2 regions of the Ensifer sp. CCNWLY38 genome follow, and region 2 is predicted to be linked to the other one. Evidence: riboswitches for the same ligand, from Rfam matches in the RefSeq annotation. Region 2 holds a riboswitch; the other holds the start of a gene.
The links. A riboswitch is a leader RNA that binds a small molecule or an ion and turns the genes downstream of it on or off. The one in region 2 is predicted to bind cobalamin.
Positions count from the first base shown of each region.

Region 1: another riboswitch for cobalamin. It lies ahead of V7S54_RS10540 (CbtB domain-containing protein); the one in region 2 lies ahead of cobU (bifunctional adenosylcobinamide kinase/adenosylcobinamide-phosphate guanylyltransferase).

Region 1 covers NZ_JBBBBO010000004.1:186,032-201,834, reverse strand. Annotated here, with positions in the region: gene V7S54_RS10605 (LysR family transcriptional regulator) at 1-224, shown strand, start outside; gene V7S54_RS10600 (alpha/beta hydrolase) at 208-1,893, opposite strand; gene V7S54_RS10595 (mechanosensitive ion channel family protein) at 2,040-3,329, opposite strand; gene V7S54_RS10590 (Lrp/AsnC family transcriptional regulator) at 3,533-3,991, opposite strand; gene V7S54_RS10585 (cystathionine gamma-synthase family protein) at 4,118-5,401, shown strand; gene V7S54_RS10580 (VOC family protein) at 5,448-5,798, opposite strand; gene V7S54_RS10575 (TetR/AcrR family transcriptional regulator) at 5,923-6,537, opposite strand; gene V7S54_RS10570 (crotonase/enoyl-CoA hydratase family protein) at 6,621-7,436, shown strand; gene V7S54_RS10565 (ArsR/SmtB family transcription factor) at 7,487-7,849, shown strand; gene V7S54_RS10560 (SRPBCC family protein) at 7,846-8,412, shown strand; gene V7S54_RS10555 (anthrone oxygenase family protein) at 8,481-8,960, opposite strand; gene V7S54_RS10550 (NAD(P)H-binding protein) at 8,957-9,787, opposite strand; gene V7S54_RS10545 (TetR/AcrR family transcriptional regulator) at 9,891-10,583, shown strand; cobalamin riboswitch at 10,582-10,844, shown strand; gene V7S54_RS10540 (CbtB domain-containing protein) at 10,887-11,063, shown strand; gene V7S54_RS10535 (CbtA family protein) at 11,261-12,058, shown strand; gene V7S54_RS10530 ((2Fe-2S)-binding protein) at 12,110-12,934, opposite strand; gene V7S54_RS10525 (glucoamylase family protein) at 12,955-14,268, opposite strand; gene V7S54_RS10520 (DUF1194 domain-containing protein) at 14,427-15,221, shown strand; gene V7S54_RS10515 (GntR family transcriptional regulator) at 15,424-15,803, shown strand, end outside.
Region 2 covers NZ_JBBBBO010000002.1:237,567-253,369, forward strand. Annotated here, with positions in the region: gene V7S54_RS05405 (D-alanyl-D-alanine carboxypeptidase family protein) at 1-59, shown strand, start outside; gene V7S54_RS05410 (quaternary amine ABC transporter ATP-binding protein) at 311-1,357, opposite strand; gene V7S54_RS05415 (ABC transporter permease) at 1,350-2,261, opposite strand; gene V7S54_RS05420 (ABC transporter substrate-binding protein) at 2,560-3,558, opposite strand; gene V7S54_RS05425 (hypothetical protein) at 4,347-4,490, opposite strand; gene V7S54_RS05430 (cobyric acid synthase) at 4,740-6,197, shown strand; gene V7S54_RS05435 (class I SAM-dependent methyltransferase) at 6,357-6,983, shown strand; gene V7S54_RS05440 (adenylate/guanylate cyclase domain-containing protein) at 7,020-9,251, opposite strand; cobalamin riboswitch at 9,490-9,662, shown strand; gene cobU (bifunctional adenosylcobinamide kinase/adenosylcobinamide-phosphate guanylyltransferase) at 10,075-10,599, shown strand; gene cobW (cobalamin biosynthesis protein CobW) at 10,603-11,667, shown strand; gene cobN (cobaltochelatase subunit CobN) at 11,769-15,545, shown strand; gene cobO (cob(I)yrinic acid a,c-diamide adenosyltransferase) at 15,698-15,803, shown strand, end outside.

The DNA.
Region 1 (15,803 bases), on a different contig from region 2:
CAGCGCTCGGCGGGGCAGCCTATGTGACGGCGGCAACGGCCGAGCGGCTCGCCGCGGACGGATTCGCCGATCGGGTGCAGGATGCGCCGGTCATCGCCCAGACCGTCTATGCCGCCACCAGCCTTCGAACACGCCACGCGCACCAGCACCGCAAGATCATCGGCGCCATGGGTGCGCTGCTGTCGACTTTGCCGGTGCCGGCGACGGTCAGTAACGGCCCTTGAGCATCGCCTTCAACCGCTCGACATCGGCCTCGGTCACACCGGGCGGTGCCACCACCTGCATCCAGGCGTCGATGTAGTGTTCCGGCGCATAGACGTGGCCGTAGCCGATCGGCGAGGTCGTCGCGAGCGCCATGTCGGCGAGCAGCTGGAACATGGTGACGACGGGGAACCAGCGGAGCGCCGGCGAGACGTCGGCGCCGCGCGGCGCCTTCATCCAGTCCGGCTCGCGGTAGAAGGAATAGGGATCGAAGAAGGTGATCGGGTCGCTCGCATATTGCAGGTAGACGATGCGCACATTGCCCCAGCGAGCACCCGGAATATCAAGCGCGTTTTCCTGGTTGGTGAAACGGATCACCGAACCGTCGCGATAGAGCGGCCGCCATTCGGGTGAGCCCGGATTGCGATTTCCCGTGATCTGCAGCCAGGTCTTGGTCGGGAACGGCGAGCCGACCCAGAGCGCTCCCTGGAACGGATCGCTGATGATGTCGAAGGGATCGACCGAACCTTGCGAGTTCATCGAGCCGAGGCTGAGGCCGTAGAGGTAGAGCCTCGGCCGCTTGTCCTTCGGCAAGGTAGTCCAGTAGCCATAGACCGCATCGAACAGTGCGTCCGCAGTCTCGGCACCGTATTCCGGCTCGACCAGCAGCGACAGCCAGCTCGTGAGGTAGGAATACTGCACGGCGACGCTGGCGACATCGCCCTTCAGCAGATATTCGAGCGAATCGAGACCGGGCGGGTCGATCCAGCCGGTTCCTGTCGGCACCACTATCAGCAGATTGGCGCGTTCGAAACCGCCGACACGCTTCAGTTCCTCCAGCGCCAGTTTCGCACGCTCCTTCGCCGTCTCGGCCGAATTGAGCCCAGCATAGACGCGCAACGGTTCCTGCGCCTCGCCGCCAAAAAACGTGCCGATGTCCTTTGCCGCCGGTCCGGAGGCAATGAACTGGCGGCCCTGCCGGCCAAGCTCGTCCCAGGTCATCAACGACGCGCTGCTGCCGGTCTTCAGGGGATCGCTCGGCGGCGCGACGTCGGGGTCGATCAGGGCGTCGAGCCGCTGGAACGAACTGTCCGCCGCATGCAGCGCGAAGCGGAAGATGACGCCATCGGTGGCTGACCAGAACAGCGCCAGCGCCGCGACCACGCCGGCGACCTTCGCCAACGGCCGGGTCAGCACATGCTCGAAACGACGGGTGAGAAACCGGAAGGTCAGCCGGAACAGGCGCGCCAAGAGTACGATGGCGACGAAGACAAGCGCCGCAATCAGCCCGAGCTTGAACGGCTCGGCGCTTTCGACCGGGTCGAGCCCCATGATCTGACGCACCGTGTTCTGCCAATAGGCCGTGCGCCAGAGAAAGGTGAGCGCAACGGCGATGCAGCCGAGCGCCGCTGCCACCTTCACGATCAGCCCGGTGCGTCCGCGGATTTCCGGCAGGTCGAGCAGCGACCAGACCCAGCGCAACAGCACGCCGATCGCGTAGCCGGCGCTAAGCGACAGGCCTGATATCACCGCCTGCACGACATAGGGACGCGGGATGAGGCTCGGCGTCAGCGACATCGCGAAGAAGAAGGCGCCGACGATCAGCCCGGTGGTCGAAAACGATGCGAGCAGCGTCGAGAGAAACCGTGGCACCGGCAACCTCGACAGCGGCGTCTGTTGAAGATGTTCCATGGCGTCGGGCCCCACTCATGCTGACACTGTCACCGGAAGACCATAGGCCGTTCCGCCGGCGGCAATGTCGCTTCCCCGACGTGTCCAGTCAATTGCCGCAACCGGAAGACGCACGGACGCAAGCTGGACTCTGACGGTCGCACCCCTCACGCGCGGGTCACCTCGATCGGTGTTTTCATGATGATTTCGCGGTGCGGGAATGGGATCGAAATACCGGCCGCCTTGAAGGCGTCCCACAGCGCCATCATCACCTGGCCGCGAATGTTCGTCAGCCCGTTGCCCGGATCGGAAATCCAGAACCTCAGCTTGAAATCGAGTGATGACGATCCGAACCCTGTCATCCAGCAGACCGGCTGTGCGTAGTTGCTCGCCACCCGCGGAAGCGATGCCGCGGTCTCGATGGCGATGCGTGCGACCTCGTGCGGATCGCTGTCGTAGGAGGTTCCGAAACTCACCTCGATGCGGACGAAATCGCTGGAGAACGACCAGTTCACCACCTGCTGCGAAATGAAGTCCTCGTTGGGAATGAGGTACTCCTTGCCGTCTCTGGTTATCACCGAGACGAAGCGCGAGCGCAGGTCGCGCACGGAACCGAAGGTATCGCCAAGCGTGATCGTGTCGCCTGGCTTTATCGATTTGTCGAGCAGGATGATGATGCCGGAGATGAAGTTGGAGACCACTTTCTGCAGGCCAAACCCGATGCCGACGCCGACCGCGCCCGAAAAAACCGTCAGCGCGGTCAAATCAATGCCGGTTGCCGACAGCGCGATTGCGCCGGCAAGGCTGATCAGTGCGATCTTGACCAATTTGCTGATCAGCACCTTGAAGGACGGCGTGAGTTCTGCCGACCGCTGGATCCAGTGCGCCGAGACGTTGCCCAACAGCACGGCAAGCCAGATCAGCGCGGACGAAAGCACGACGGCCTTCAGGACGAGCAACAGCGACAAACGAACGGCGCCGAGGTTGACGGCAACGCCGTCGAGTGTCGTCAGGATGACGCGGTCAAGCCCGACCGCATAGAGCGCAAAATAGATCCAGCCCACGACGGCGGTGACGCGCGCCAGCGTCTGGTTGCGGATGATGCGGGTGAGCACGGAAATCACGAACCACGCTGCCGTCAGGGTCAGCGCTGTCGCCACCAGCCAGCGATAAGAAGGCCAGCCGAAACGCAATATCATGCCATCGGCAATCCATAGCCAAACGATCAGGAAGAGCCAGCGCAGCCGTCGCATGAACGCGATGATGACGCGCAGCAGGTCCGGATTTCCCTTGATCGTCCGCGCGCGGGCTTCGACCCGTGGCTCGATCCGCTTTGCCAAAACGCCGCAGATCAGATAGCCGGCGACAATGATGGCGAGTTGATAGTACGTCCATTCGTTCAGGAGGACGGTCTGCAACCGGGAAGCGACGGCGTCGAGAGCTGGTGCGAGTTCCATCGTCTCTCTCCGAGAGCCGGGCGTCCGACCGAGCGTATGGGGACGCCCTAATCCCTTGAATCTAGGGCATCCCGGGCACTTTCAAAGCCGTCGCTCGAAGAGCTCGCATCGCAACCCCTTGGCCGAGATGCCCGGCACATCCGTCCCGCGGCAAACCGCTGAAGAAAATCAAACGTCTTCAGATGTTTACCGCGTGGCGGATTTTACACCCGCCGCTCCTTGATCGTGTTCATGACGAAGCTCGTCTCGATCGAGGCGACGCATTTGAGCCTGGCGATCTTTTCCTTGATGAAGCGCTCGTAGTGCTCGAGCCCGGCGCTCATCACCTTCAGCACATAGTCGCGCGAGCCGGTCACGAGATGGCATTCGAGCACCTCGTCCCAGCCGCGCACCGCCTCCTCGAACATCACGATCTCGTCCTCGTGCTGGCGACTGAGCCTGACGGTCGCGATCGCCGTCATCGTCCAGCCGTCGATCGACGGATCGACCAGTGCCGTGTAGCCGCGGATGACGCCGGTCTCCTCCAGCCGCCGCAGCCGGCGCAGACAGGGCGAAGCGGAGAGCCCCACCCGCTCGGCAAGCTCGTTGTTGGTGAGGCGCGCATCGGCCACCAGTTCCTTCAAAATCCTGCGATCCGTCTCGTCGGCAATTTTCTGCGCCATATCTTTTCATCTCAGCCAAATCTTTGCGCAACTCAAAGACATCGGACCGGAAATAGCAAGGATCGGTCCAAGCATCTGATATAATTTGCCAGTCAGTCGAGTCCGCTTCCCTTCAGGAGACAAGTCATGACCGCACCGCATCCCTCCAAGACCCATATCGGAAACCACAAGCTGCATCCCGAAACGCAGATGCTGAACTATGGCTACGATCCGGAACTGTCCGAGGGCGCCGTCAAGCCGCCGGTGTTCCTGACCTCGACCTTCGTCTTCCGCTCCGCCGAGGAAGGCCGCGATTTCTTCGATTTCGTTTCCGGTCGGAAGGAGCCGCCGGCGGGTGTCGGCGCCGGTCTCGTCTATTCGCGCTTCAACCATCCGAACAGCGAGATCGTCGAGGATCGCCTCGCCGTCTACGAGCGCACCGAGAGCTGCGCGCTGTTCTCGTCGGGCATGTCGGCGATCGCCACCACCCTGCTTGCCTTCGTCAAGCCGGGCGACGCGGTGCTGCACAGCCAGCCGCTCTATGGCGGCACCGAGACGCTGCTTGCCAGAACCTTCCTCAATCTTGGCGTTGCGGCCGTCGGCTTTGCCGATGGTGTCAATGAAGCAGCCGTCAGCGCCGCCGCCGAAGAGGCGATGGCGAAGGGCCGCGTCTCTGTGATTCTCGTGGAAACGCCAGCAAACCCGACGAACAGCCTCGTCGATGTTGCCATGATCCGCCGCGTCGCCGATCAGATCGGCAAGAAGCAGGGTCATACCCCCGTGGTCGCCTGCGACAACACGCTGCTCGGCCCGGTCTTCCAGCGACCGATCGAACACGGCGCCGACATCTCGCTCTATTCACTGACCAAATATGTCGGCGGCCATTCCGACCTCATCGCTGGTGCGGCTCTCGGCTCGAAGGCTGTGATGAAGCAAGTCAAGGCGCTGCGCGGCGCGATCGGCACCCAACTCGATCCGCATTCCTGCTGGATGCTCGGCCGGTCGCTGGAAACGCTGTCGGTGCGCATGCAGAAGGCCGATGACAATGCCCGCGTCGTTGCCGAGTTCCTGCGCGAGCACCCGAAGGTCGAGCGCATCCACTACCTGCCCTTCCATGACGAGGATTCACCGGTTGGCCGCACCTTCAGGGCGCAATGCACCGGCGCCGGCTCGACCTTCTCCTTCGACATATCAGGCGGCCAGGAAGCGGCGTTCCGCTTCCTCAATGCGCTGCAGATCTTCAAGCTCGCCGTCAGCCTCGGCGGCACGGAATCGCTGGCAAGCCACCCGGCGGCCATGACCCATTCCGGCGTTCCGATCGAGGTGCGCCACCGCATCGGCGTGCTAGAATCGACCATCCGCCTGTCGATCGGTATCGAGCATCCGGACGATCTCGTCGCCGATCTTTCGAACGCCCTGTCGCTGGCTTGATGCTTGCCTGACATAGCGGTCGCTAGGCGATACGGCGACCGCGACGTCAGTGGGAAAGAATATTGACGATGTTGCCGAACGGGTCGCGCATGAAGAAGCGGCGCACACCCCAGGGTTCGTTGGTGATGTCGTAGACAATCTCCGCACCCGCTGCCTTGGCGCGCGCATAGGTCCGGTCGACGTCGTCCACTTCGATCGAAAGCACCGGCACGGGCGTATTGTTGCCGCCCTCGCTGGCGACGCTCAGTTGCGGCTTCGCCGCCGCACCCTTGGCCGCAAAGGTCCGAATCCAGCCATGGTCCATCACCACGTCGAGCTCCAGCAGGTCGCCGTAAAAGGCTTGTGCCATCTGAGGGTCCGGAGCGTGGAGGTTGGAGACGATACGCAAGACGGTCATTGGTTCTTCCTTATCCGGCGAGCAACGAAGCGTTCTCCAGCGCTCACAGGTGTCGGTTTTCACGGCGGTGCGGCCATACTGCCTGCCAAACACGCCGGATTGAAGAGGGAATCGTCGGACAGCCTCAGGGTGTGGCAACCGCCGCCTGAGGTCGCAGGCCCGCACCGGCAAGCGCCACGCGCACCAGCGCCGCCGCCGCCTTGCCCGCCGTTTCCATATAGCTGGCATCCCGGTGCAGCAGCACCACAGCGAAGCTGCCGTCGAGCAGAAGCAGGATCTGCTTCGCCAGCATGGCCGACTCGGCGATGCCGGCTTCGGCAAAAGTCTCGGCCATCCACGCCTCGAACTTCTTCTTGTGGGCGGCACCGATCCGGATCGCCGGATGGCCCGGCATGTTGGCAAGCTCCGCCGAGGTGCGCAGGAAGCCGCAGCCCTTCCATTTCGGGTGACGTGCCGCCCGCGCCAGGTTGACGAAGATCGCCTCGACTTTATCGGCCAGTTCCCCTTCGGCCGTGTCGAACCACTTCCGGAAAAGCTTGAGATTGGGCTGGTCGCGGCCTTCGAGATAGGCGGCGATCAGTTCGTCCTTGCTTTCGAAATGGTAGTAGAGCGTGCGTTTGGTCACGCCCGCCGCTTCGGCCACGGCATCGACGCTGACGGCGCGGATGCCCTCCGCATAAAAGAGCTTTTCCGCCGCTTCGACGATCACATCCCGCGTCGATTTCTCTGCCTTCGCCATCTCTCAAGTATACCGACTAGTGAATATACATTTCATCTTCGCTCACCTAGCCTCTCCCCGTCAACCCTAGCCGGAGAGCGACTATGTCCAAGACCGTACTGATGCAGATTTCCGAGGGCATCGCCCTCCTCACTCTCAACCGCCCGGAGAAGCTCAACGCGCTGAACTATGAGCTGATCGACCGGCTCATGGTCCTTCTCGACACGATCGAAGTGAACGACACCGTCGGCGCCGTCATCATCACCGGCGCCGGCGACCGCGCCTTTTCCGCCGGCGGCGACATCCCCGAGTTCTCGGAAAGCGTGGCCGCGGGCGTAAACCCGGCGGTGCGCGATTTCGTCCGCCGCGGCCAGCTTCTGACGGCGCGGCTCGAAGCCTTTCCGAAGCCGGTCATCGCCGCGGTCAACGGGCTCGCCTACGGCGGCGGCTGCGAAATCACCGAGGCCGTGCATCTGGCGATCGCCAGCGACAGGTCGCGCTTTGCCAAGCCGGAGATCAAGCTCGGCATGCCGCCGACCTTCGGCGGCACCCAGCGCCTGCCGCGGCTTGCCGGCCGCAAGCGCGCACTCGAACTGCTGTTGACGGGGGAGGATTTTTCGCCGGAACGCGCGCTGGAGATGGGACTCGTCAATCACGTCGTCGCCCATGAGGAACTGATGCCCGCCGCCCGCGACCTGGCCAGCCGCATCATGGGCTATTCCCCGCTTGCCGTCCGCTCGATCATCACTGCGGTTACCCGCGGCCTCAACATGTCGATCGCAGAGGGGCTGCTGGTCGAAAGCGAACAGTTCGCCCAGATGGTCCCAACCGACGATCTCTCCGATGCGCTCGCCGCCTGGAAGGGACGGCACGTCCACGACGACCCGCCGCGCGACGGTTCCTTCTCGCGTTACTACTAAATTCAACCAAACGGTTGACAATCTTCGCAATCGAAGTGATATTCAACAACATGGTTGAATATGAGAACGAACATCTCGATGCCGTGTTCCACGCGCTTTCGGATCCGACGCGCCGCGCCATGCTCCAGAACCTTTCGCAAGGCGAGAGACTGGTCGGTGAGCTTGCGGCCCCCTTTTCGATCTCGCTGGCCGCGGCATCCAAGCACATCAAGGTGCTGGAAGGAGCAGGTCTCGTGCGCCGCGAAGTGAAAGGTCGCACGCATGTATGCCGCCTCGATGCAACGCCGATGCATGCAGGTATGGAGTGGATGCGCCACTACGAAGCCTTCTGGCGAACGCGCATTGACGCACTTGAGGCGCTGCTTCTCGCCGACGACGCAACTGTTCAAAACGATACGGAGGAAAAGCCATGACATCGCCTGCCACAGCCTTTGCCAGCGCCGATTACGGCCGCGTCATCGCCCCCGATGCGGTGCGCATCGAACGCTTGCTTCCCGGCCCGATCGAGCGGGTCTGGTCCTATCTGACAGAGGAAAACAAGCGCCGGCTCTGGATGGCATCGGGAACGATCGGCTCTTCCGAGGGTGCAGCGGTCGAACACGTCTTCCGCCATTCGGAACTGACGACAGAGGATGATCGACCGCCGAAAAAATACGCCGATCACGCCGGCGAGGTTCGCAAGCACGGGCATGTGCTCGCCTGGGAGCCACCGCGCCTGCTCGCCTATAGCTGGGACGAAGGCACGGATACGCCCTCCGAGGTCCGCTTCGAGCTCAGCCCGCGCGGCGACAGGGTGCTGCTCATCGTCACCCATACCCGCATCGCCAACCGCGGCATCATGACCAGCTTTTCCGCCGGCTGGCACGTGCATCTCGACCTGTTGCGCGACCTTTTGGAAGGAGAGCAGCCTTCAGCCTTCTGGAGCAAGTTTGCTGAGCTTGAAGAGCAGTACGACGCGCGCATCCCCAAGCGCTGACCGCCCGAGATGACGAGGCCTCAGAAGGGTGCACCGGCAGGGATTGACCGCCTTGCCGGCGCTTTTTGTCAAGTGCGGGCGAAACCGAGGATGAAGAGCGCCAGTGAACCGATCGAGGCGAAGGTGCGCACGTGGTTCCACCAGACCCAATCGGTGAGATAGCGCCCAAGCCACAGATCGGTCGCGGCCTGCCCGGGTGCAGCGGCCCCAAGCGCGTCGTTCATCGGCACGTTGAAGACGATCGTCACGATGAGCACGCCGACGACATAGACCAGGCCGCCCGCGGCCAGCAGCCATCGGCCCTCGCCGCCCGAAATGAACGCGACGACAATCAGCGCCAGGCCAAGCAGCGCCGTGCCCATGAAGGCGCTGAGGAAGATCGGGTTCTGGATGACGACATTGATCGCGTTCATCGCAGCGATCCCCTGCTCCGGCGGCAGCCGCGACAAGGCTTGCATGATGCAGACCGAGAAGATGAAGAACAGCCCGGCCATCAGGCCGGAACCGATCGCAGCGGCAAACGCCAGAGCGGGGATAAACGGGATCATGCGGCAAGACTCCATACACCGGTTGCTGCGGTCTCCCGGGCGTAAGTTTCAAAATCGCGCGGCCGGCGCCCAAGCACGCGCTCGACGTCGGATGTCACACTGGAATTGCGCCCGTCGAGCACGGAGGTGAAGAGATAGCGGATGAGTTCGACATAGTCATCAGGCACACCGTCCGCCTGCAATTGCGCCGCGAAGTCGGCAACCGGAATGGCCTGATAGGAGATCGGGCGATTGGCCGCCGCAGCGATCTCGGCCACCGCGTCGGCAAAGGTCATCAGCCGCGGCCCTGTCAGCGAATAGACCTTGCCGACATGACGATCGTCGAGAAGCGCTTCAACCGCCACGTCGGCAATGTCGTCGCAGCTGATGAAAGGCTCGGTGACTGTATCCACGGGCAGGAAGACCGAACCGCTTGAGACCCCCTCGGCCAGGAAGCCTTCGTTGAAGTTCTCAAAGAACCAGCTCCCCCGAATGATCGTCCAGTCGGCGCCGGAAGCCTGCAGTTCGCGTTCGGCCGCTTCCGCCTCGTCCTCGCCGCGCCCCGACAGAAGCACCAGCCGCTTGATGCCCGCGCCGACGGCAAGGTTTGAGAACTTGCGGATGATCTCGACGGCGCCCGGCACCGCCAGATCCGGTTGGTAACAGACATAGATACGATCGACGTTCTCAAGCGCCGGCGCCCAGGTCGCCTCATCCGTCCAGTCGAAGGACGGTGACGCCGAACGGGCGCCGATGCGCACCGCGACACCACGCTCTTGAAGGCGTTCGGCCACCCGCCGCCCCGTCTTGCCAGTACCGCCCAAAACCAGTGTGACTTTCTGAGACATCGTTTCCTCCTGAGGTTCACCAATAAACATGAGCATCTCTCACATTTGCAAATGTGATAAATCCTCGTATTTTAAGAGTCAAGTCAAAATGTGAGCAACACTCATGATTCCAGAAATAAGCCCATCCGCGGTCCCCGCCGAAGACGAGACCGCGCTGCGCCGGACACCCAGCCAGAAACGCAGCCGCGAGCGCGTCGAGCACATCCTCGCCTGCGCGACAGCGCTCATCCAGGAAAAGGGCAGCGACGCCATGCGCATGAGCGAAGTCGCTGAAAAAGCTGGAATTTCGATCGGCTCACTCTACCAGTACTTCCCCGACAAGGCGGCGATCGTGCGCACGCTGGCCGAGCGCTACAATGCCGTGTGCAACGAGTGCATCGCTGCCGAACTTGCCAAGGTCACATCGCTCGCGGAACTACGCGACGCTTTCTGTGTGCTCTTCGACATTTATTACGACATGTTCCTCGCCGAGCCTGTGATGCGCGACATCTGGTCGGCGATGCAGGCCGACAAGGCGCTGCGCGAGATCGATCTTCTGCAAAGCCGCGCCGGCGGCAAACTGCTTGCCGATGTCTGGGCCGGGCTTGTGCCCGAAACGCCGCGCGAAACCATCGACAGCGCCGCTTTCCTGATCATGCATCTCGGCGATTGCACCATGCGGCTTGCCGTTTCGGTCGATCGCGTCGAGGGCGACCGCATCGTCGAGGCCTACAAGCAGATGATCCTTCGCGATTTTGTCGCTGATGAAGCGGCGGGCGGCGCAGGCTCAATTGACAACGCCATGACACGCTCCTAATCATCTGGGATCGATTGGTTCCCGGGACGCGAACGTGTTTCGGGAGTAAACGGGAACGTGACGGATGGACCCATGCTGGGCATTCACATCACGGCCGACCCCGCGACTGTAGAGCGACGTCGATCTGCCATTCCGGAGTGATCCGGAAGAAGCCACTGGAGGAGACCACGAGAGGGTGGTCGATCTGGGAAGGCGAGGCAGATCAAGGGCATTCCGCCCAGCGCCGTGAGCCAGGAAACCTGCCACTCGATACGGGCATAGGGCCCACACCGGGAATTTCCCGATGCCATCACGGAGGTTGTCATGGCTACGTCTACTGTTTCGAGCATTCCGCTCTCCCTCAGCGATCGTCTGACCGCTGGCGTCATCGCGCTTTTCATCGGCGCATTCCTCGTCTTCGGCGCCGGCCTTGCCAATTCGGCCGTGCTGCACGACACCGCGCACGACACCCGCCACTCCTACGGCTTCCCCTGCCACTAAGCGATGTTCCGGAACGTCACCAACGTTCCGCATCGACAAAGCGGACCTGAACGCATCCGGCCTCAGCCGGATGTCGGTGCTTGTGCACGCCGCCGCTTCGGCCGGCGCACCGGCATGGTTCGCATGACACAGCGAATGGGAAGGCTTGCAAACCACGCCGCAGCGCGTGGCTTTTGCCGTTATCGAGGGACTTCAAGATGATTGTCAGAACGCTTCTGGCCGCGATCGTGGCTGGACTGATTGCCGGTGTCTTCATGACCGGTGCCCAGGAACTAAGGGTCACGCCTTTGATCCTGCATGCGGAGGAATTCGAAGGCGAGGCTCCGGCTGCAACCGAGCAGCCCGCTGCACAGCCTGGAACGACGCAACCCGCCGCCGAGGGTCACGACCAGCATTCGTCGCTGAAGGCGGTCTCGCCGGTTGGCGCCCTGCTTGATGCACTGTCGCCGATCACGCCGGCTTATGCCCATGAGGGCGAACACGAGGAAGGCGGCATCATGTTCGGCATGAGCCGCTTCTCCGGCACGCTGATCGCCAATCTCGTCACCGGCTCCGGCTTCGGTCTGCTCTTGGCCGGCGTCAGCCTGGTGATCGGCTATCCGATCACGCTCAGGAACGGCGCGCTCTGGGGCGCCTGCGGCTGGCTTGCCGTGCACATGCTGCCGGCAATCGGCCTGCCGCCGGAACTGCCGGGTTTCCCGGCCGCCGAGCTTGGCGACCGCCAGACCTGGTGGCTGGCAGCCGTCGCCCTTTCGGCCGTCGGCCTCTATCTCGTCGTCCTGCGCGAGGAGATCGTGTCCAAGGTCGTCGGCCTCGCGCTGATCGCAGCACCGCACGTCTACGGCGCGCCGCAGCCGGTCGATATTACGAGCAACGTTCCGGCCGTTCTCGGCGCCGAGTTTGCGGTTGCCGCACTCGCCACCACGCTCGCCTTCTGGATCGTTCTTGGCGTCGTCTCCGGCTTCATCAACGAGCGTTTCGCCAGAGCGAACTGATCCGGCGGATCACGCCCTTCCATGGGCACCTGAACAAACAGACGGCGGGGTTCAAGCCCCGCCGTTTTGCATGAGATGCGCGGCCAGTCGCGCGCGGCGATCGTCCGGTTCCAGCAGGACGCAGGTATCGCAGAAGCTGCCATCCTCCGTTTGGAAGTAGAGGCAACAGCCGCAACGGATCCGATACTGGCGCGACAGTTGCGCGCCGCTTGCCAAATCGACCGCGGAGATCTCCTCGTAGCAGAGCTCTTCCGAGAACAACCGCGAGCCCCGCCGCTTGACGATCGCGAGCGCCTCGGCCATGCCGCGCGCCTCGTCACCGATCGCGCGACCGATCTCCAGGAACGCTCCGGCAAGGGAATCCGCTGCCAGCCGCCACTGCGCCCCGGAAGAAAGCCCGGTGCGTTTTTTCAGGACCGCGATCACCGGCGCCAGATGGGCGGTGAAGCCGCGCTCGAAAGCGCTGACGCCTTCGGCATGTTGTGGCCCTTCCGCCAGACTGAGGCGGAAGTGATAGCGCTTGCCGGAAACTTCCCGGTCTTGGTAACCGCGGGTCCAGTCTTCAAAGCGAATGCCGGCGATCTCGACCTGAAAACCCGCGCCAAGGTAGAGCGCGCCGAGAACCACACTCAGCTGGCGGCTGTAGAAGGCGATCAGATGTGCCGCCCGGATGCGGTCCGTCATGCCGATTGCGAAAAAGTCCTGATAGGCAAGGCTCTCCTCGATCCCGGCCCCGCCAGCAGCCCAGAAAGCGGCCGGTGCGCTGATGGCACTGTCCGCCGACCCGAGCGAGACACCGGCGTCGGGGAACTGCGCGTGCAACCGCTCGACCACCACCTGCGCCTGCGGTGGATATCCCCCGACCGTCTGCGCCATTCGCTGGTGATCTCTCGAATTCATGCCGTCTCCGTCTCCGTCGCCAGCCAGCCGCCCTCATATCCCGCGCGCTCAAGACCGCGCCGGATCGCCGGCAGGCTGCGTGTCAGCTCCCAGACGAAGCCGCTCCGCCAATTCTCGATCATCATCACGACGAGCCCCTGGTCAAGGCCGACGACACGCTCGTCGATCCAACCCGCAGGGCCCTCGCCTACAAGGCTCGGATTGAAGCCGCCCGGAAAGCGTCCCTCTCTCAGAAGCCCGGGATAGCCGGCCGCGACATGGCCGAGGGCCGATAGTGACGCATCCGGATCGAAAGGCAGACAGGCCGCCGCTGCCCAGGGCACGAGCGTGCCGTCGTCCGGACCGAAGGGTGCGCCGCGGTTGACGTAGCCCAAAAGCCGCTGCCAGCGTCCGTCCTTGAGGCGCAGCCGGCCGCGTGGCGCATGGCAGGCACTGAGCCCCCAGAGATGTTCGCCATAGCCGGCGAAGCGGCCCGAGTTTCGCCGCGCATGGTCGCGCTGCAGCGCAATGGCGCGCCGGCTGTTCTCGAAGTAGTCCGTGCCCCTCTCGCGCATCGGCCGATCGCCGAGACCGCGAAGGTCAAGCCAGGCCTGCGGGAACAGGTGGATGAACAGCGGCGCCGCATGGAGATGAGGCCCGCCATCAACCGCGATCCAGTCGTAGCCCTCCGTAAAGGCGGTGTAGTGCTCCGGCTCGATCGCATGATCGGGCGCCCCGAGCGCCAAAACATAGAGCACCAGCGCCTCGCTGTACCCCCGCCAGCGATGCTTCAGGAACCGGCCGGGCGGGCGCCAGCCCATCGTCAGTGTGTCACTCCGGTTCAACGCCCAGCGCCAGTCGACCCGCGCGTAGAGCCTTTCGGCGAGCGTGCGGATGTCGCATTCACCCGCGTCCTCGCCGGAGAAATAGGCGGAGGCGGTCAGGCATCCGGCGATCAGCAGCGCCGTATCGACGGTCGAAAGTTCGCTGCGCCAGGTGCGCTCGCCGGTCCGCATATCGAGAAAGTGATAGTAGAAACCGCGATAACCGCTCGCCCGCTGGTCGCGCGACTGCGGGCTCTCGGCCAGGAAGCGCAGCGTGGTCAAAACCCGCGCAATCGCCTCGCAGCGCGAAATCCACCCGCGCTCGACGCCGATGGGATAACAGGAAAGGCCGAAACCGGTCGCAGCAATACTCGACGGCGCGCCCGGCAACGACGTATCCGCGATCAGCCCGGTGGCCGGATCGGCGTGATCGAGGAAGTATCCGAACGCCGCCTTCTGCAGACCATCGATTTGAAATAGCTCGGTATTTTCCGTCTGTTTCAGCATCCCGCTCTTCCGGACCCTGGCCCCAGTCATAAGTCCTTCTGAGCTGACGCCGGCAAAATCACTCTTTGTTGATGGCCAGCTACACCCAAATGGTCGCCGAAATCCAATCCTGTGTTACATTCTTCTAATCTGACCGCGCGCAATGACTGGTTGAAGCGATGTTGAGCGTGTTGGCGTTGATCCTCTCATTGAGTGGTGGCCCGAGCCCATCGACCGCCGCGTCGACGGATGTCGATGTCGAACTGGTCCTGGCCGTCGATATGTCCGGCTCGATGGATCTGGACGAGGCGCGCATCCAGCGCGCTGGTTACGTAGAGGCGCTCCGGCACCGCGATTTCCTCGATGCGGTCGCAAGCGGGCAACTGGGCAAGATCGCCATCGGCTACTTCGAATGGGCCGGAACGGTTAACGAATCCTCCGTCGTTGCCTGGCAAGTGATCTCCACCGCCGCCGACGCCGATGCCTTTGCCAAGCTGATCGAGGCGAGACCGGTCGGCACCCGGCGCGGCACGTCGATCTCGAATGCGATCACCTACGGTACGATGCTGATCGATTCGAACGCCTTCAACGGCATTCGCCGGGTCATCGACGTCTCCGGCGACGGCCCGAACAACATCGGCCCGCCGGTCATTCCCGCCCGCGAGACGGCGGTCGCCCGCGGCATCACCATCAACGGGCTTGCGATCCTCATCCGCCCCTCGGTCTCGACCGGCCCGCTCGACCAGTATTACGCCGAATGCGTCATCGGCGGCCCGGGGTCCTTCGTGCTGCCGGTGCACGAGCCCGAGGATTTTTCGATCGCAATTCGCCAGAAGCTGGTGCTCGAGGTCAGCGGTCTGCCGCCGCCGCCCACCGTTCGCCTGGCCGATGCCCTTCCGGCATCCGACTGTCTGATCGGCGAGAAGCTCAGGCCCGGCTTCCTCGACCGCGTCTATCCCGAACTCGACAAATAGCCCCTCGCCGCCCCGACGGCGCCGCGCGTCATATCAGACGCGCAATGGTCGCTGCAGCACGTTGAAGCGCTGCATGTTTCCTTAAATCGGGTACGATTTAAGGAAACATGCAGTTGTCGGCGCGCAACCCATGCGCGTCAGATTGTCGTTTCCCTTCGCTTCGCCCGGCGATAAGATGAGCCGTTATTTCGCGGATCGATTCATGTCCTTGACCACAACGCCTCCACCAGCCGACATGGCCACAGACACCGCCGCCGACACTGGCAGTCAGCATATCCGCGACACGTTGCGCGATGCGATCGTCGAGCGGCGCCTTGCGCCCGGCACCAAGCTTTCCGAAAGCGATGTCGGCGAACTCTTCAACGTCAGCCGCACGCTGGTGCGCGCCGCCCTGCAGGCGCTCTCCTATGAAGGGCTCGTCAGCGTCGAGAAGAACCGCGGCGCCTTTGTCGCCCATCCCTCGATCGACGAGGCGCGCCAGATCTTCGCGACCCGCCGGCTGATCGAGCCGGGCGTCGTGCGGGCTGCGGCGCCGAATATCGGCAAGGCCGAGCTCGCCGAGCTCAGGCGCATGCTGGCGGC
Region 2 (15,803 bases):
CGGCAAGCGTTGCCGAGCCGGTTGCAGCGGCAACGGCAGCGACCACGACGACCAACTGATCGCAGAAGAACAGTCTGCCCCTCACCCTAACCCTCTCCCCGCAGGCGGGGCGAGGGGACGCGGACTGTCGCCAACTGTCAGCCTTGGGTTGACCGCCAGCTATGGCGCCGGGTGTTCCGGGTGATCTTGTTGAGCTGGGGAATGCGACCTCGCCACGCGTCCCTTCTCCCCGTTTGAACGGGGAGAAGGTGCCGGCAGGCGGATGAGGGGCGCCTCGTCAGCTGGTGTGGCTGAGCCCGATCATCCCGTTTCACGCCGCCGCGCGATCCTCGTGGCTTGTTGGCGTGACCATGGCGGAGATGACGGTGGAAAGGTCGAGCGCGCCGATCGGGCGGCCGTTGACATCGACCACATGGGCACTCGAGACCCGGGCAGCGGTCATCATGCGGGCGGCCGATTCCAGCACGGTGCCGGTTACGAGCGGTACGCCTTCGGCATTGCCCGAGAGCGGGCGCATGATCGTCTCGACATTGATCACCCGCCCACGGTTCACTTCCTTGACGAAAGCGGTGATGTAGTCGTCGGCCGGCGAAAGCACGATCTCCTGGCCGGTGCCCTGCTGCACCACGCGGCCGTCGCGCAGGATGGCGATCTTGTCGCCGAGGCGCAGCGCCTCGTCGAGATCGTGGGTGATGAAGACGACGGTCTTCTTCAGTTCCTTCTGCAGGTCGAGAAGCACGGTCTGCATGTCGACGCGGATCAGCGGATCGAGCGCCGAATAGGCTTCGTCCATCAAGAGGATATCGGCATCGTTGGTGAGCGCGCGGGCAAGGCCGACGCGCTGCTGCATGCCACCCGAAAGCTGGTTCGGATAGTGGTTCTCGAAGCCCTTGAGGCCGACGCGCTCGATCCAGCCACGGGCGCGTTTCTCGCTTTCCTTGCGCTCGACGCCCTGGATCTCCAGCCCGTAGACCGTGTTGTCGAGCACGGTGCGGTGCGGCAGCAGTGCGAACTTCTGGAACACCATCGCTGTCTTGTGGCGGCGGAATTCCCGGAGAGCGTCGTCGTTCATCTTGCAGACGTCGACACCGTCATAGAGCACTTCTCCGGATGTCGGGTCGATCAGCCGGTTGATGTGGCGGATCAGCGTCGACTTGCCGGAGCCGGAGAGCCCCATGACGACCATCACGCTGCCGGCGGGCATGGAGATGTTGATGTCCTGCAGGCCGAGCACGTGGCCGTGCTGCTCGTTGAGCTCGGCCTTGCCCATGCCCTTCTTGACGGCGTCGACAAAGTCGCCGCCGCGGGGCCCGAAGATCTTGTAGAGGTTCTTCACCTCGATCGCGTGACTAGCCATGGATAACCTCCGAGTGCTTCTGCAGCCGCTTGCCGAAGGCCTGGCTGGTACGGTCGAAAATGATGGCAATGCCGACAAGGGCAAAACCGTTGAGGAAGCCAACGGTGAAGAACTGGTTGGCGATCGCCTGCAGCACGTTCTTCCCGAGCCCGCCGACGCCGATCATCGATGCGACGACGACCATCGCCAGCGACATCATGATCGTCTGGTTGATGCCGGCCATGATGGTCGGCAAAGCCAGCGGCATCTGCACGTTCTTCAGCTTCTGCCAGGTTGACGAGCCGAAGGCGTCGGCCGCTTCCAGCACTTCCTTGTCGACGAGGCGGATGCCGAGATTGGTGAGGCGGATCATCGGTGGCACGGCATAGATGACGACGGCGATCAGGCCCGGCACCTTGCCGATGCCGAAGATCATCACGACAGGGATCAGGTAGACGAAGCTCGGCATGGTCTGCATCACGTCGAGGGTCGGGTTGACGAAAGACTGGACCCGATCCGAGCGCGCCATCAGGATGCCGATCGGAATGCCGATCAGAATCGAAATGATGGTACAGACGGTGACCATGGCGAGCGTGATCATCGTGTCGTTCCAAAGCCCTACGAGGCCGATGGCGACCATAGACAGCGCCGTTCCGATGGTGACGGCGGTGTTGCGACTGCCGAAATAGACAACCGCGACCATGAGCGCCAGAACCACGATCCAGGGCGAGCCGACGAACAGGCTCTCGAGATAGTTCAGAAACCATTGAAGCGGCTGCACCACCGTGTCGATGGCATCGCCGTAGGATCGCACGAAACCCTTGAAGCCGTCGTCGACGGTCTTGCGTGCCAGGCGGATCGTGCTCTCGTCAATGGCAGGGAACTTGCAGAGCAAAGCTGGCAAGACACTGCAGATGGATGCCATATGTTTCCCCTTCTTGGCCGGAAGTTTTTTATTTCGCCGGCTGCATATCGGCATCGATCGTCTCGATGCGGGCGCAGACTTCTTGCGTGGCCTCTGCGGGCCCCGGCGTTAAAAATGTGTCAGCGAAATGTGGCGTCCGCTTTGCTGATAACGACGCGAACGCACACGGTTCGCCGCCTCTGGAACGATGTGCGCTCAAATCAACCCGCAGGCAGGCGCCATTGTTCCTGTTGCAGGACATGGTCGCAAGGACGGGCAGGCGAGCGTCCATGCCGCTCCGCCTGCCTCAAGCTTGCGATCAGAGTGCCGCCTTGACCTTCTCGGCCACTTCCGGGCTCACCCACTGCGTCCACATATCCGGGAACTCTTCGAGGAAGTGCTTGGCGGCATCCTCGTTGGTGCCCTGGTTCTGGTCCATCCAGGCGAGAACCTTGTTGACCGTGCCGTTGTCCCACTTGCGCGCCTTGACATAGTCCATGGCGACGCTTGCCTTATCGGCGAAGGACTTGGTCACGACCGTAAAGACGTCCGAGACCGGGTAGGAATTGACCTTCGGGGTCGGGCAATCCGGAACCGCGGTGCAGGCATCCCAATCGGCCTTGTCGTGGTCGACGCCGAAGGAGAGGCGGGTCATTTCGTACTTGCCGAGAATGGCGGTCGGCGCCCAGTAGTAGCCGAGCCAGCCGGTCTTCTTTTCGAAGGCGTTGGCGATCGAGCCATCGAGGCCGGCGGCCGAACCGGTATCGACCAGCAGGAAGCCGGCCTTTTCCGCGTCCAGTGCCCGATAGAGATTGGCGGTCGAGACCTGGCAGTTCCAGCCCGACGGGCAATTGTGAACGGCGGCCTTCGACGAATCTTCCGGTGACGGGAAGAGTTCCGGATGCTTCAGGGCGTCCTGCACCGTCTTGATGTCAGGATGCGCGTCGGCGAGGAATTTCGGGATCCACCATCCCTCGACGCCGCCTTCGCTCAAGATCTTGGCCGCTTCGATCAGCCGGCCTTCCTTGATCGCAGCGTCGAGCGGCGTGCGTACGGCGTTGACCCAGAGTTCCGGCGCCATATCGGGTTGCGCCTTCTCGTTCATCGAGGCGAAGGTCGGCATGGTGTCGCCGGTGACCAGCGTCACGGTGCAGCCGTAACCGTTTTCGAGAATGAACTTGTCCACCTGGGCGGCAACGCCGGCGGAAGCCCAGTTCATTTCGGCAATGCTGACTTCACCGCATTCCGCAGCCTGTGCCGAACCCGCCAGAGCGTAGAGGCCCGCGGCGAGAATGGTGGAAGCGAGGAGTTTCTTCATGTTGCAAGACCTCCCAGTCTTTATTTGCAGCCAATATCCAAACGGGAATCCACGGCGGATGCCGAGCATCCTCCGTCACCCGGAGCAATCATGCAGCCTGGGGTTCGGCATCAAATCAAGCCAAGGTTCACCCTTGCTGCGGACGGTGCGGGAGTTCGTTTTCAGCCCTGGCCGCGGAACCCTGTCGCCAGCCAATCTCCTCTTATACCGCCAGCCAAGCCTAAGTATTCTCGTTGAGAAATCAACCTCTTCAATCAGAACGTCGGGTCGCCGCCGCTCTTTGCGCGTTCTGTCTGCGACATCGCCGGCGGGCGGTTTTTGAGCATGAGAAAGGCCGAATTTAAGCAATAACGACAATTCCTGCCGCAAAAAATGGCGCTATGCGCCACATCGTTCGAATCCCTGTCGAGATCCTGACGTTTCCTGTCGTGATTGCGTCACGGCGATTGTCGCGCATGTCGCGAAAAAAATTCAAAAAAAGCCGGAATTCATCTTTGGTTAAATCCTCACTAACCATCCGGTAACGATGTCCAGCTAATTGTTCTTCTCGCGGCGGGGGACTGCCGCGGGTCCGGATCAGGTAGTGCGTCCCGGATTTCTAGCGAACCTTCGGTGCGTTACCCCGAAGTGACCAGGCGTTTTTTTTGGCGGCCGCATCCCTCTGTCGAGGTTGATGCGGCCTTCGCATTTCAGCACCATCCCGGACATAAAAAAACCGCCCCGGATGGGGCGGTGGAGGAGGCTCTGGGAGGAGAGCTCGAAGGGGCATCTACGCCCCGATCGCGGACTTAGCCGACGTTCGACGTACGGATGAAACCGAGCGGGCCGAAGGGGGCGTCGACGACGAGGTTGCGCACGCGCGACTGGCTGGTCGGAACCTTAGAGTTCCAGGCGATCTGGACGAAGTTGGGCTTGCTGAAGATGTACAGCATGGACGTAAACCTTGAGAGGCCGGAGGCTATCCCCCGGAGCGTGTTGCTATGCCGCTGATATAGGTGTGCGCTGCAATAAATTGAATGCCAAACTCGCCATGCGATGTCGCATTTTGGCTACCGGTCGCGGCATTTTCGACAAGCCTTACGAAAGGCCGAAACAATGCGTGAGAAGCCTCGCTCAATTGCGGCGAAATCGTGTCGAAACAGACCTTTGCCGTTGACCGTTTCAGTGTTACCGATGGCCGCATGACACGCAGGATCATGTTGCAGGGAACCGGCTCGGATGTCGGAAAATCGGTACTGGTGGCGGGGCTCTGCCGGCTCGCCGCCAATCAGGGCTTAAAGGTCCGGCCGTTCAAGCCGCAGAACATGTCGAACAACGCCGCCGTCTCCGACGACGGCGGCGAGATCGGCCGCGCGCAGTGGCTGCAGGCGTTGGCGGCGCGCGTGCCGTCGTCGGTGCACATGAACCCGGTGCTGTTGAAGCCGCAGTCCGATGTCGGCAGCCAGATCGTCGTCCAAGGCAAGGTGGCGGGGCAGGCCAAGGGCCGGGAGTACCAGGCTCTGAAGCCGAAGCTGCTTGGCGCCGTGCTGGAAAGCTTCGAACAGATCTCGGCCGGCGCCGATCTCGTGGTGGTGGAAGGCGCCGGTTCTCCAGCCGAAATCAACCTCAGGGCCGGCGATATCGCCAATATGGGTTTTGCGACGCGCGCCGACGTGCCGGTCGTGCTTGTGGGCGATATCGATCGCGGCGGCGTGATCGCCTCGCTGGTTGGCACCCATGCGATCCTTTCGGATGACGATAGGCGCATGGTGACCGGCTACCTCATCAACAAGTTCCGCGGTGACGTCACGCTGTTCGATGATGGCATCGCCGCCGTTGACCGCTTCACCGGCTGGCCTTGTTTTGGCGTCGTGCCATGGTTGAAGGCGGCGGCAAGGCTGCCGGCAGAAGATTCGGTCGTGCTGGAGAAACTGACGCGCGGCGAGGGGCGGGCGCTGAAGGTCGCCGTGCCGGTGCTGTCGCGCATCGCCAATTTCGACGATCTCGATCCGCTGGCCGCCGAGCCGGAGGTCGATCTCGTCTTCGTCCGGCCGGGCAACCCGATCCCCGCCGATGCCGGCCTCGTCGTCATCCCCGGATCGAAGTCGACCATCGGCGATCTCATCGATTTTCGGGCGCAAGGCTGGGATCGCGATCTCGAGCGCCATGTGCGCCGCGGCGGCCGTGTCATCGGCATTTGCGGCGGCTACCAGATGCTCGGCCGGCGCGTGACCGATCCTCTCGGTATCGAGGGTGGCGAACGTGCGGTCGAGGGCCTTGGGCTGCTCGACGTCGAAACCGAAATGGCGCCGGAAAAGACGGTGCGCAACAGCCGCGCCTGGTCGCTGGAGCATGACGTCGCGCTCGAGGGCTACGAGATCCACCTGGGCAAGACGCAAGGCGCCGATTGCGACCGTCCCTCGGTGCGCATCGACAACCGTGCGGATGGCGCGCTTTCCGCCGATGGCCGGGTGATGGGCACCTATTTGCATGGCCTGTTTTCGAGCGATGCCTATCGCACAGCACTTTTGCAGAGCTTCGGCATCGAAGGCGGCGCCAGCAACTATCGCCAGTCGGTCGATGCGGCGCTCGACGATGTCGCCGGCGAGCTGGAGGCGGTCCTCGACCGGTGCTGGCTGGACGGGCTGCTTGGTCGATAGCTGAGCAAAGGGCTGCAGCCGCGATCGGCGGGGGCGGGGTTCCTGGCGACAGGAAGGCACCTGGCGGAAAGCCCAGCATGTTCCGCCGTTCCGCTGTAGAATTCTTTGGCAAGGAGGGAGAGCCCGGCTGTGGTCGCGTGCTCAGAGATAGGTGTTGCGATGCAGGACGAAACTAGACGAGCCCATTGGGATAAAGCCTATCAGTCGAAAGGCGATGCGGGGGTAAGTTGGTTCGAAGATGCGCCCACCGTTTCGCTCGACCTCATCCGCAGGCATGCGGCGATCGCCACCTCGTCGCTGATCGATGTCGGCGGCGGCGCCTCGCGGCTGGTGGATGCGCTGCTCGACGAGGGCATGAAATCAATTACGGTGCTCGATCTATCGCCGTGCGCACTGGATGCCGCCAAGAAAAGGCTCGGTGCCCGTGCCGACGATGTCCGCTGGGTCGCCGCCGATGTGACCGGGTGGAAGCCGGATCGCAACTACGACATCTGGCATGATCGTGCCGCCTTTCACTTTCTGATCGATCCCGACGACCGGGCTGCCTATATCGAGCGGCTGACCGCCGCCGTCCTGCCGGGCGGATACGCCGTTATCGCCACCTTCGCGCCCGATGGTCCGGAGCGCTGCAGCGGCCTGCCGGTGGTGCGCTACGATCCGGCGACATTGGCCGACGCGATCGGGCCATCGTTCCGTCTGGTCGAGCATGTCGAGCACCAGCACACGACCCCGTGGAATTCGACTCAGGCCTTCCAGTTCAGCGTGCTGCAGCGGATGACGCTCTAAGGCCGCAACCGGTTTGGCGCCTGCGCCGCTTCGTGGCTAGCGCACCTGCGAGAAGGTGAAGGCTCTGTCGCCGTGGTACCAGATGAACTCGTTTTCCCGGGCGCTCAGTCCTCCGGGGTTCCGCGAGACCACCCCACAAAGGTTCGTCGTTTTCAGCCACAGGAAACAAACCTCGTCCTTCTCGAACCGGACCTCGACGTTGCTCATCCGACCGGCGCCGAGCGAAGCCCAGTCTCCCGTCAAGGTGGCGATGCCCTCGGGCGAAACGACCGCTTCATGTTCCTCGCCCGAATCCAGCATGCGTCCACGCAACCGGTGCCCGAAAAGCAACGAACGGAGCTCATCGGCTGGCAGCCTGTTGCGGTTGCCCACGTCGGTGTTCATCAGGGTTTCAGGCACGCCCGCCAGGCGCAATCCCTGATAGAACCTCTGCCCGGCATGCGGCTGTGCCAGGTCCAACGGCGGCTGGTCTGAAAGGCAGACCGGCGTTCCGCCACGGCTGATGCGAAGCGCGTCGTAGCGGGCGACGGCCGCCTCAGCCTCCGCGCGGTGACCGAGATGTCCGGCGGCAGAGGCAAGGAGAAGGAAAGGACCGTCATCCTGGGGGTTGAGTGCGATACTGCTTTTCGCCGCGGCCGCTGCCGCTTCGAAATCCTCGAGGCTGAACTGCGCCAGGCCGAGGACGTACAGGAAGAAGGACGGGGAGTGCGGATCGAGGCGGATCGCCGTGCGGATATAGGGCAGGGCCTCCGCCGGCCGACCGGCGGATGTCAGCACGAAGGCCGTCAATGCGTAGCTCCAGGAGTCGCCGGGTTCCAGCGCGATCGCTTCCTTGAGGTCTGCGAGCGCGTCGGCATGCCGCCAGTCCGCTTCGGCAAGGAGGGCCGCTGCCTGATAGGCGAGTGCCGTCTTATGTTTCTGCGCCATCCGCAGAAACTGCCGCGCCTTGGCTCGCGCCTCGAAGCGAGTGATGCCCAGCTGATAGTGCCAGCGCCACAGATAAATGCGCGCATAGACCATGGCTGCGGCGGCATAGGCGCGCCCATAGGCGGGATCGAGCGCAATCGCCTGATCGAAGTAGGGCAGTGCCTTCGCGAAGTCTTCGGGCGTCGTGCGCCGGTGATGCTCCCAGCCGCGCAGGAATGCATCGAAGGCCGCCGGCACGGCCGTTTCCTTGCGCCCGAAGGCCATCTGCTGGTCAGGATCCAGCCGCAACGCAAGCGCTTCGGCAATGCCGCGCATCACTTCGTCCTGTAGCGCAAAGGCGTCGGTGAGCGATCCGTCGAACTTTCCGGCCCAGACGTGTCCGCCATCAAGGGAATCTATGAGCTGCGCATTGATGCGAAGCTGCTCTCCGGCACGCTGGACGCTGCCTTCAAGCACATATCTGACACCGAGCTCTTCCGACACCTGCCTGGCTGTCACCGACTTGCCCTTGTAGGTGAAGGTCGAGTTGCGCGCGATGACGAACAGGCCGGAGATCTGGGCCAGTTCGGTGACAAGGCCGTCGGTCATGCCATTGGCGAAAAACTCCTGCTTGGGGTCATCGCTGACATTGGCAAACGGAAGCACGGCGATCGAGGGCTTGTCTGCCTGGCTGAAGTCCACGGCCTGAGCCGGACGGATGTCGGCAGGCGGCTGCCACGGGCGCCACCAGGCGGCACCGACGGCGGCTGCGAATGCCAGGGCAGATGCCGCTGCCAGGGCGGCCCAGCGTCTCCGGCGGTGCGCCCTGGCCTTCGGTTTGCGGGCGTGGGCTTCGTCCAACCAGAGACGGTAGGTCCGAACCGGTTTTTCGACGTGTTTCAGGCGCTGCTCGCCGAGAAAGACGAAACCGACGTCGAGGTGCTTCTCGACCTGGTCATAGGCGGTGCCGGAGATGACGATGCCGCCCGGTTCGGCCAGGCTCTGCAGGCGCTCGGCGATGATGACGCCATCGCCGTGAATGTCGTCGCCCTCGACGATCACGTCGCCAAGATTGATGCCGATACGGAATTGCAGCCGCCCCGCGTCCACGCCGCGACTTTCAGATTTGGCGCGCTGCACCTCGACCGCACACCGCACGGCCTCGACGACGCTGTGGAACTCGACCAGCAGGCCGTCGCCCATGGTCTTGATCAGGCGACCACGATGGGCGGTGATCCTTTGTTCGAACAGGTCGTGCAGATCGGTCTGAAAGCGGGCGCAGGTACCCTCTTCGTCGGCTTGGGTGAGCAGCCCATAGCCGCACACGTCGGCAATCATCACGGCGGCGAGCCTGCGTTCCATGTGCCTACCGGATAAACGAAGCCCCTCGGTTGCGGGATGGTTCAGCGACCTTTGCGCGTCCATAGGACGCGCGGCGCTCCAGTTTAACGCAACATCTGTCATTGCTAAAATATGTTCGTTCGCGACATGCCATTCGCCTCATGTCCGGTGCGGCATCACGCTCGAAAAATCGTCGCGCGACGCAAGTCGGGCAGGGAGGTGTCGCAAGCGTCGATTGACTTTGCGGCGCCCGCTTCCTAATCATCGGATGTTGGATGGTTCCTCCTTGTCGTGGCGATCAGGAGGAATAATTGGGAATGTGACGGATGGACCCAAACCGGGCATCCTTATCGCAGCCGACCCCGCGACTGTAGAACGGTCAGGGTTCGCCATCGGGTTCAGGGTCAGGCCTGCCGGCCGATTGCATGGGGCAATCGCGGCAGTTTGAAACGGAACCGGAAAAGCCACTGGCGTGGCATCGTGATCAGCCGGGTTGGACGCCTCTTCTTCTACGAATCGTCCGCCTTTCACGAAGCCGCCCACAGCGCCGCGCGTCGGAGACGACGCGCAGAGGTTCGCTGTGGCACTGGAAAGCGCCGGGAAGGTGAGGCGGGCCGCTCGGGTCCTGACATCGGAACCTCGTCCATTCTGGGCGAGGCGATGTGGGGCCTCGTGACGCCGTGAGCCAGGAGACCTGCCACCCGACATGGGCATTCCGCCCGAGGAGACGTGTCGTCTCCAACGCCATCACGGAGGTTGTTTTGGCTCTCAGATACTTTCCCGAACGCGCCGCCGGCGCGTCGAACTGGTGTTGCCATCTGCCGCTGACCTCGGCGCAGCGGCGATGAGCAATCAGAGCGCCGGACCGGTCCTGGTCCTCGGCGGCGCCCGTTCCGGCAAATCCAGCTTTTCCGAGAAGCTCGTCGAAGCGTCCGGTCTCGCCCTGCATTATGTCGCCACCGGCCGTGCCTGGGACGACGAAATGCGCGCGCGCATCGACCATCACAAGACGCGCCGCGGCGAAGGCTGGACGACGCATGAGGAGCCTGTCGATCTCGTCGGTATCCTCAGGCGCATCGACGACCCCACCCATGTCGTTTTGATCGACTGCCTGACCCTATGGGTCACCAATCTCATGCTCGAGGAGCGCGACATCGAGGCGGAGTTTGCGGCGCTTGCCGCCTACCTGCCGCAGGCGCAGGCGCGCCTTGTTTTCGTTTCCAACGAGGTCGGCCTTGGCATCGTGCCCGAGAACCGCATGGCCCGCGAGTTTCGCGACCATGCCGGCCGGCTTCACCAGATCGTTGCGGAGAAATCCGCTGAAGTTTACTTTGTCGCGGCCGGTTTGCCGCTGAAAATGAAGGGTTGATAAATGACCACTGCGAAAGCCAGCCACGGCAAGATCCCGGCGACTGTCATCACCGGGTTCCTCGGCGCCGGCAAGACGACGATGATCCGCAACCTCTTACAGAACGCCGACGGCAAGCGCATCGCGCTGATCATCAACGAGTTCGGCGATCTTGGCGTTGATGGCGACGTGCTGAAGGGTTGCGGTGCCGAGGCCTGCAGCGAGGACGACATCATCGAGCTTACCAATGGCTGCATCTGCTGCACGGTTGCCGATGATTTCATCCCGACCATGACCAAGCTTCTGGAGCGCGAGAAGCGCCCTGACCATATCATCATCGAAACCTCGGGCCTTGCCTTACCGCAGCCGCTGGTCGCCGCCTTCAACTGGCCGGATATCCGCAGCGAAGTGACCGTCGATGGCGTCGTGACCGTGGTCGACAGCGCCGCCGTTGCCGCCGGCCGCTTTGCCGACGACCATGACAAGGTGGATGCGCTGCGCGTCGAGGATGAAAATCTCGACCATGAAAGCCCGATCGAGGAGCTCTTCGAGGATCAGCTGACCGCCGCCGACCTGATCGTTCTCAACAAGACCGATCTGATCGACGCTTCCGGCCTCAAGGCCGTTCGCGACGAGGTTTCCTCGCGCACCAGCCGCAAGCCGACCATGATCGAGGCGAAGAACGGCGAAGTGGCTGCCGCCATTCTGCTCGGCCTCGGCGTCGGCACCGAAGGCGACATCGCCAACCGCAAGTCGCATCACGAGATGGAGCATGAGGCGGGCGAGGAGCACGACCATGACGAGTTCGACAGCTTTGTTGTCGAGCTCGGCGCCATTGCCGACCCGGCTGCCTTCATCGACAGCCTCAAAGGCGTGATCGCGGAGCATGACGTGCTGCGCCTGAAAGGTTTTGCCGACGTGCCCGGCAAGCCGATGCGCCTGCTGATCCAGGCTGTCGGCGCCCGCATCGACCAGTATTATGACCGTGCCTGGGCGGCCGGCGAAAAGCGCGGCACGCGCCTCGTCGTCATCGGCCTGCACGACATGGACGAGGCGGCGGTGCGCGCAGCCATTGCTGCGCTCGTCTGATCGCTCATTGAATGAAATGATCTAACGCATTGAAATAACGCAATTCCGGACGGAAGCCGCATCCCGCGCTTCGGTCCGGAATTGCCCGAACGGACAAGACCATGCATCTGCTTCTCGCCCAGAAGGGAACGATCGCCGACGGCAACGAGGCGATCGACCTGGGGCAAACGCCGGCCGATATCCTGTTCCTGTCGGCCGCCGACACCGAGCTGTCCTCGATCGCCGCCGCCCATGGTCACCGCGATCAGGGCGCCAGCTTGCGCATCGCCAGCCTGATGAGCCTGATGCACCCGATGTCGGTCGACACCTATGTCGAGCGCACGGCGCGCCATGCGAAGCTCATCGTGGTCCGACCGCTCGGTGGCGCCAGCTATTTCCGCTATCTGCTCGAAGCCCTGCATGCAGCCGCCGTCACCCATCGCTTCCAGATCGCAGTGCTGCCGGGCGACGACAAGCCGGATCCCGGACTTGAACCCTTTTCCACCGTCGCGGCCGACGACCGCCAGCGGCTCTGGGCCTATTTCACCGAAGGCGGCGCCGACAATGCCGGCCTGTTTCTCGACTATGCCGCGGCGCTGGTCACGGGCGCAGAGAAGCCGCAACCGGCGAAGCCGCTCTTGAAGGCCGGCATCTGGTGGCCGGGCGTCGGCGTCATCGGCGTTCGGGAATGGCAGGTACGTGTTCAAGAAGGGATGGTAGCGGGGGAGGGATTCGAACCCCCGACAGTCGGGATCTGCTTCTATCGCGCCCTGGTCCAGAGCGGTGAGACCCGGCCGGTCGAAGCCCTGATTGACGCGCTTGCCGCCGAAGGCATGCGCGTCTTGCCTCTGTTCGTATCCAGTCTGAAAGATGCCGTTTCCGTCGGCACGCTGCAGGCGATCTTCGCCGAGGCCGCACCCGACGTGGTGATGAACGCCACCGGCTTTGCCGTTTCCTCGCCCGGCGCCGACCGCCAGCCGACGGTGCTGGAATCGACCGGCGCGCCGGTATTGCAGGTGATTTTCTCCGGCTCGTCGCGGGCGCAATGGGAAACGTCACCGCAGGGGCTGATGGCGCGCGACCTCGCCATGAACGTGGCGTTACCCGAAGTCGACGGCCGCATTCTCGCGCGCGCCGTCTCCTTCAAGGCAGCGTCGATCTATGATGCGAAAGTCGAGGCTAACATTGTTGGCCATGAGCCGCTCGAAGACCGGGTGCGTTTTGCAGCCAGCCTTGCCGTCAACTGGGCAAAGCTGCGTCGCACCGAACCCGCCGAGCGGCGGATCGCCATCGTCATGGCCAATTATCCGAACCGCGACGGCCGTCTCGGCAATGGCGTCGGGCTCGATACGCCAGCCGGCACCGTCGAGGTGCTTCGCGCCATGGCGCGGGAAGGCTATGCCGTCGGCGAGGTCCCTGATGATGGCGACGCGCTGATGCGCTACCTGATGGCCGGCCCGACCAATTCGGCAGGCCGCGATCGCGAAGTCCGCGAGAAGATTTCGCTCAGCGATTACAAGCGCTTCTTTGATTCGCTTCCGAAACAGATTCAGGATGAAGTCGGCGGCCGCTGGGGCGCACCGGAGGCCGATCCGTTCTTCCTCGATGGTGCCTTCGCGCTGCCGCTTGCGCGTTTCGGCGAGGTCATCGTCGGCATCCAGCCGGCGCGCGGCTACAACATCGATCCGAAGGAAAGCTACCACTCGCCTGACCTCGTGCCGCCGCATGGCTATCTCGCCTTCTATGCTTTTCTGCGTCGTTCGTTCGGAGCGCAGGCGATCGTGCATATGGGCAAACACGGCAATCTCGAATGGCTGCCGGGCAAGGCCTTGGCGCTGTCTGAGACCTGCTATCCCGAGGCGATCTTCGGGCCGCTGCCGCATATCTATCCCTTCATCGTCAACGATCCGGGCGAAGGCACGCAGGCCAAGCGCCGCACCAGTGCCGTCATCATCGACCATCTGACGCCACCCTTGACGCGGGCCGAATCCTACGGACCGCTCAAGGACCTCGAAGCCCTCGTCGACGAATATTACGACGCCGCCGGCGGCGACCCGCGACGGCTCAGGCTCTTGAGCCGCCAGATCCTCGATCTCGTTCGCGACATCGGCCTCGACAGCGATGCCGGTATCGACAAGGGCGACAGCGACGACAAGGCGCTGGAAAAGCTCGATGCCTATCTCTGCGACCTCAAGGAAATGCAGATCCGCGACGGCCTGCACATCTTCGGCGTGGCGCCGGAGGGGCGCCTGCTGACGGACCTTACCGTGGCGCTGGCGCGCGTTCCGCGCGGCCTCGGCGAAGGTGGCGACCAGAGCCTGCAGCGGGCGATCGCGGCGGATGCGGGACTCGCCTTCGACCCGCTCGATTGCGTGATGTCGGACGTCTGGACCGGCGTAAAACCAGCGATCCTTGCCGACATCTCCGACGCCCCGTGGCGCACGGCCGGCGATACCGTCGAGCGCGTCGAGCTTCTGGCGGCGAAGCTCGTCTCTGGTGAGGAGCCTTGCCCAGCGGACTGGACCAACACCAAAGCCGTGCTCGATGAAATCGACACCCGCCTCAAGCCATCCATTACCGGTTCTGGCGCCGCCGAAATGGCCGGTTTCCTTACCGGTCTCGACGGCCGCTTCGTCGCGCCCGGTCCTTCCGGCGCGCCGACCCGAGGACGTCCGGACGTGCTGCCGACCGGCCGCAACTTCTATTCCGTCGACAGCCGCTCGGTGCCGACGCCGGCCGCCTACGAGCTCGGCAAGAAATCCGCCGAGCTGCTGATCCGCCGCTACCTGCAGGATCATGGCGAGTGGCCGTCCTCCTTCGGGCTCACCGCCTGGGGCACGGCGAACATGCGCACCGGCGGCGACGATATCGCCCAGGCCCTGGCGCTGATCGGCGCCAAGCCCGTCTGGGACATGGTCTCGCGCCGGGTCACGGGCTACGAGATCGTCCCCCTTGCCATGCTAGGACGGCCGCGCGTCGACGTGACGCTGCGCATTTCCGGCTTCTTCCGCGATGCCTTCCCGGACCAGATCGCGCTCTTCGACAAGGCGATCCGCGCCGTCGGCGCACTGGAAGAGGACGATGCCGACAACATGATTGCCGCGCGCATGCGCGCCGAGACGCAGCGGCTGGAGGCGGAAGGCGTGGACGCCGCAGAGGCCGCGCGCCGCGCCTCCTATCGCATCTTCGGCGCCAAGCCCGGTGCCTATGGCGCCGGCCTGCAGGCGCTGATCGATGAGAAGGGCTGGGACAGCCGCGCCGATCTCGCCGAGGCCTATCTCACCTGGGGCGCCTATGCCTATGGCGCCGGCGAGGAGGGCAAGGCCGAGCGCGACCTTTTCGAGGAGCGACTGCGCAGCATCGAGGCGGTGGTGCAGAACCAGGACAACCGCGAGCACGACCTGCTCGACAGCGACGACTATTACCAGTTCGAAGGCGGCATGAGCGCTGCCGCCGAGCATCTCGGTGGCACCAGGCCGGCGATCTACCACAACGACCATTCCCGGCCGGAAAAGCCTGTCATCCGCTCGCTGGAGGAGGAGATCGGCCGGGTCGTGCGGGCGCGCGTCGTCAATCCCAAGTGGATCGATGGCGTCATGCGCCACGGCTATAAGGGCGCCTTCGAGATCGCCGCCACCGTCGACTACATGTTCGCCTTTGCCGCGACCACGGGTGCTGTGCGCGACCATCACTTCGAGGCCGCCTATCAGGCCTTCATCGTCGACGAGCGCGTGACGGACTTCCTGCGCGACAAGAACCCGGCCGCCTTTGCCGAGCTTGCCGAGCGGCTGCTGGAAGCGATCGACCGCAATCTCTGGACCCCGCGCTCGAATTCGGCGCGGTTTGAACTTGGTGGCATCAGCGGCGCCGCCACCCGGCTTCGCGCCGGCAATGAATAGAGCGGTTCCGGGCAACGGTTTTCCGTCCGGAATTGCTTGGAAGCAAAGACTTGGGTTCCGTTTCGCGTTCAGTGAAACACGGAAAAGGAACAGATGCGGGATCAGAGCTGCGGTTTGCATCCATCCCGCCAACCGGAATTGAGGGAGTTATCATGAGCGATGAGACAACAAACAGCGGCGAACCGATTGCCGAGAAGGACGATGCCCGCCACGCCATGAAGATGGCGAAGAAGAAGGCCGCCCGCGAAAAGATCATGG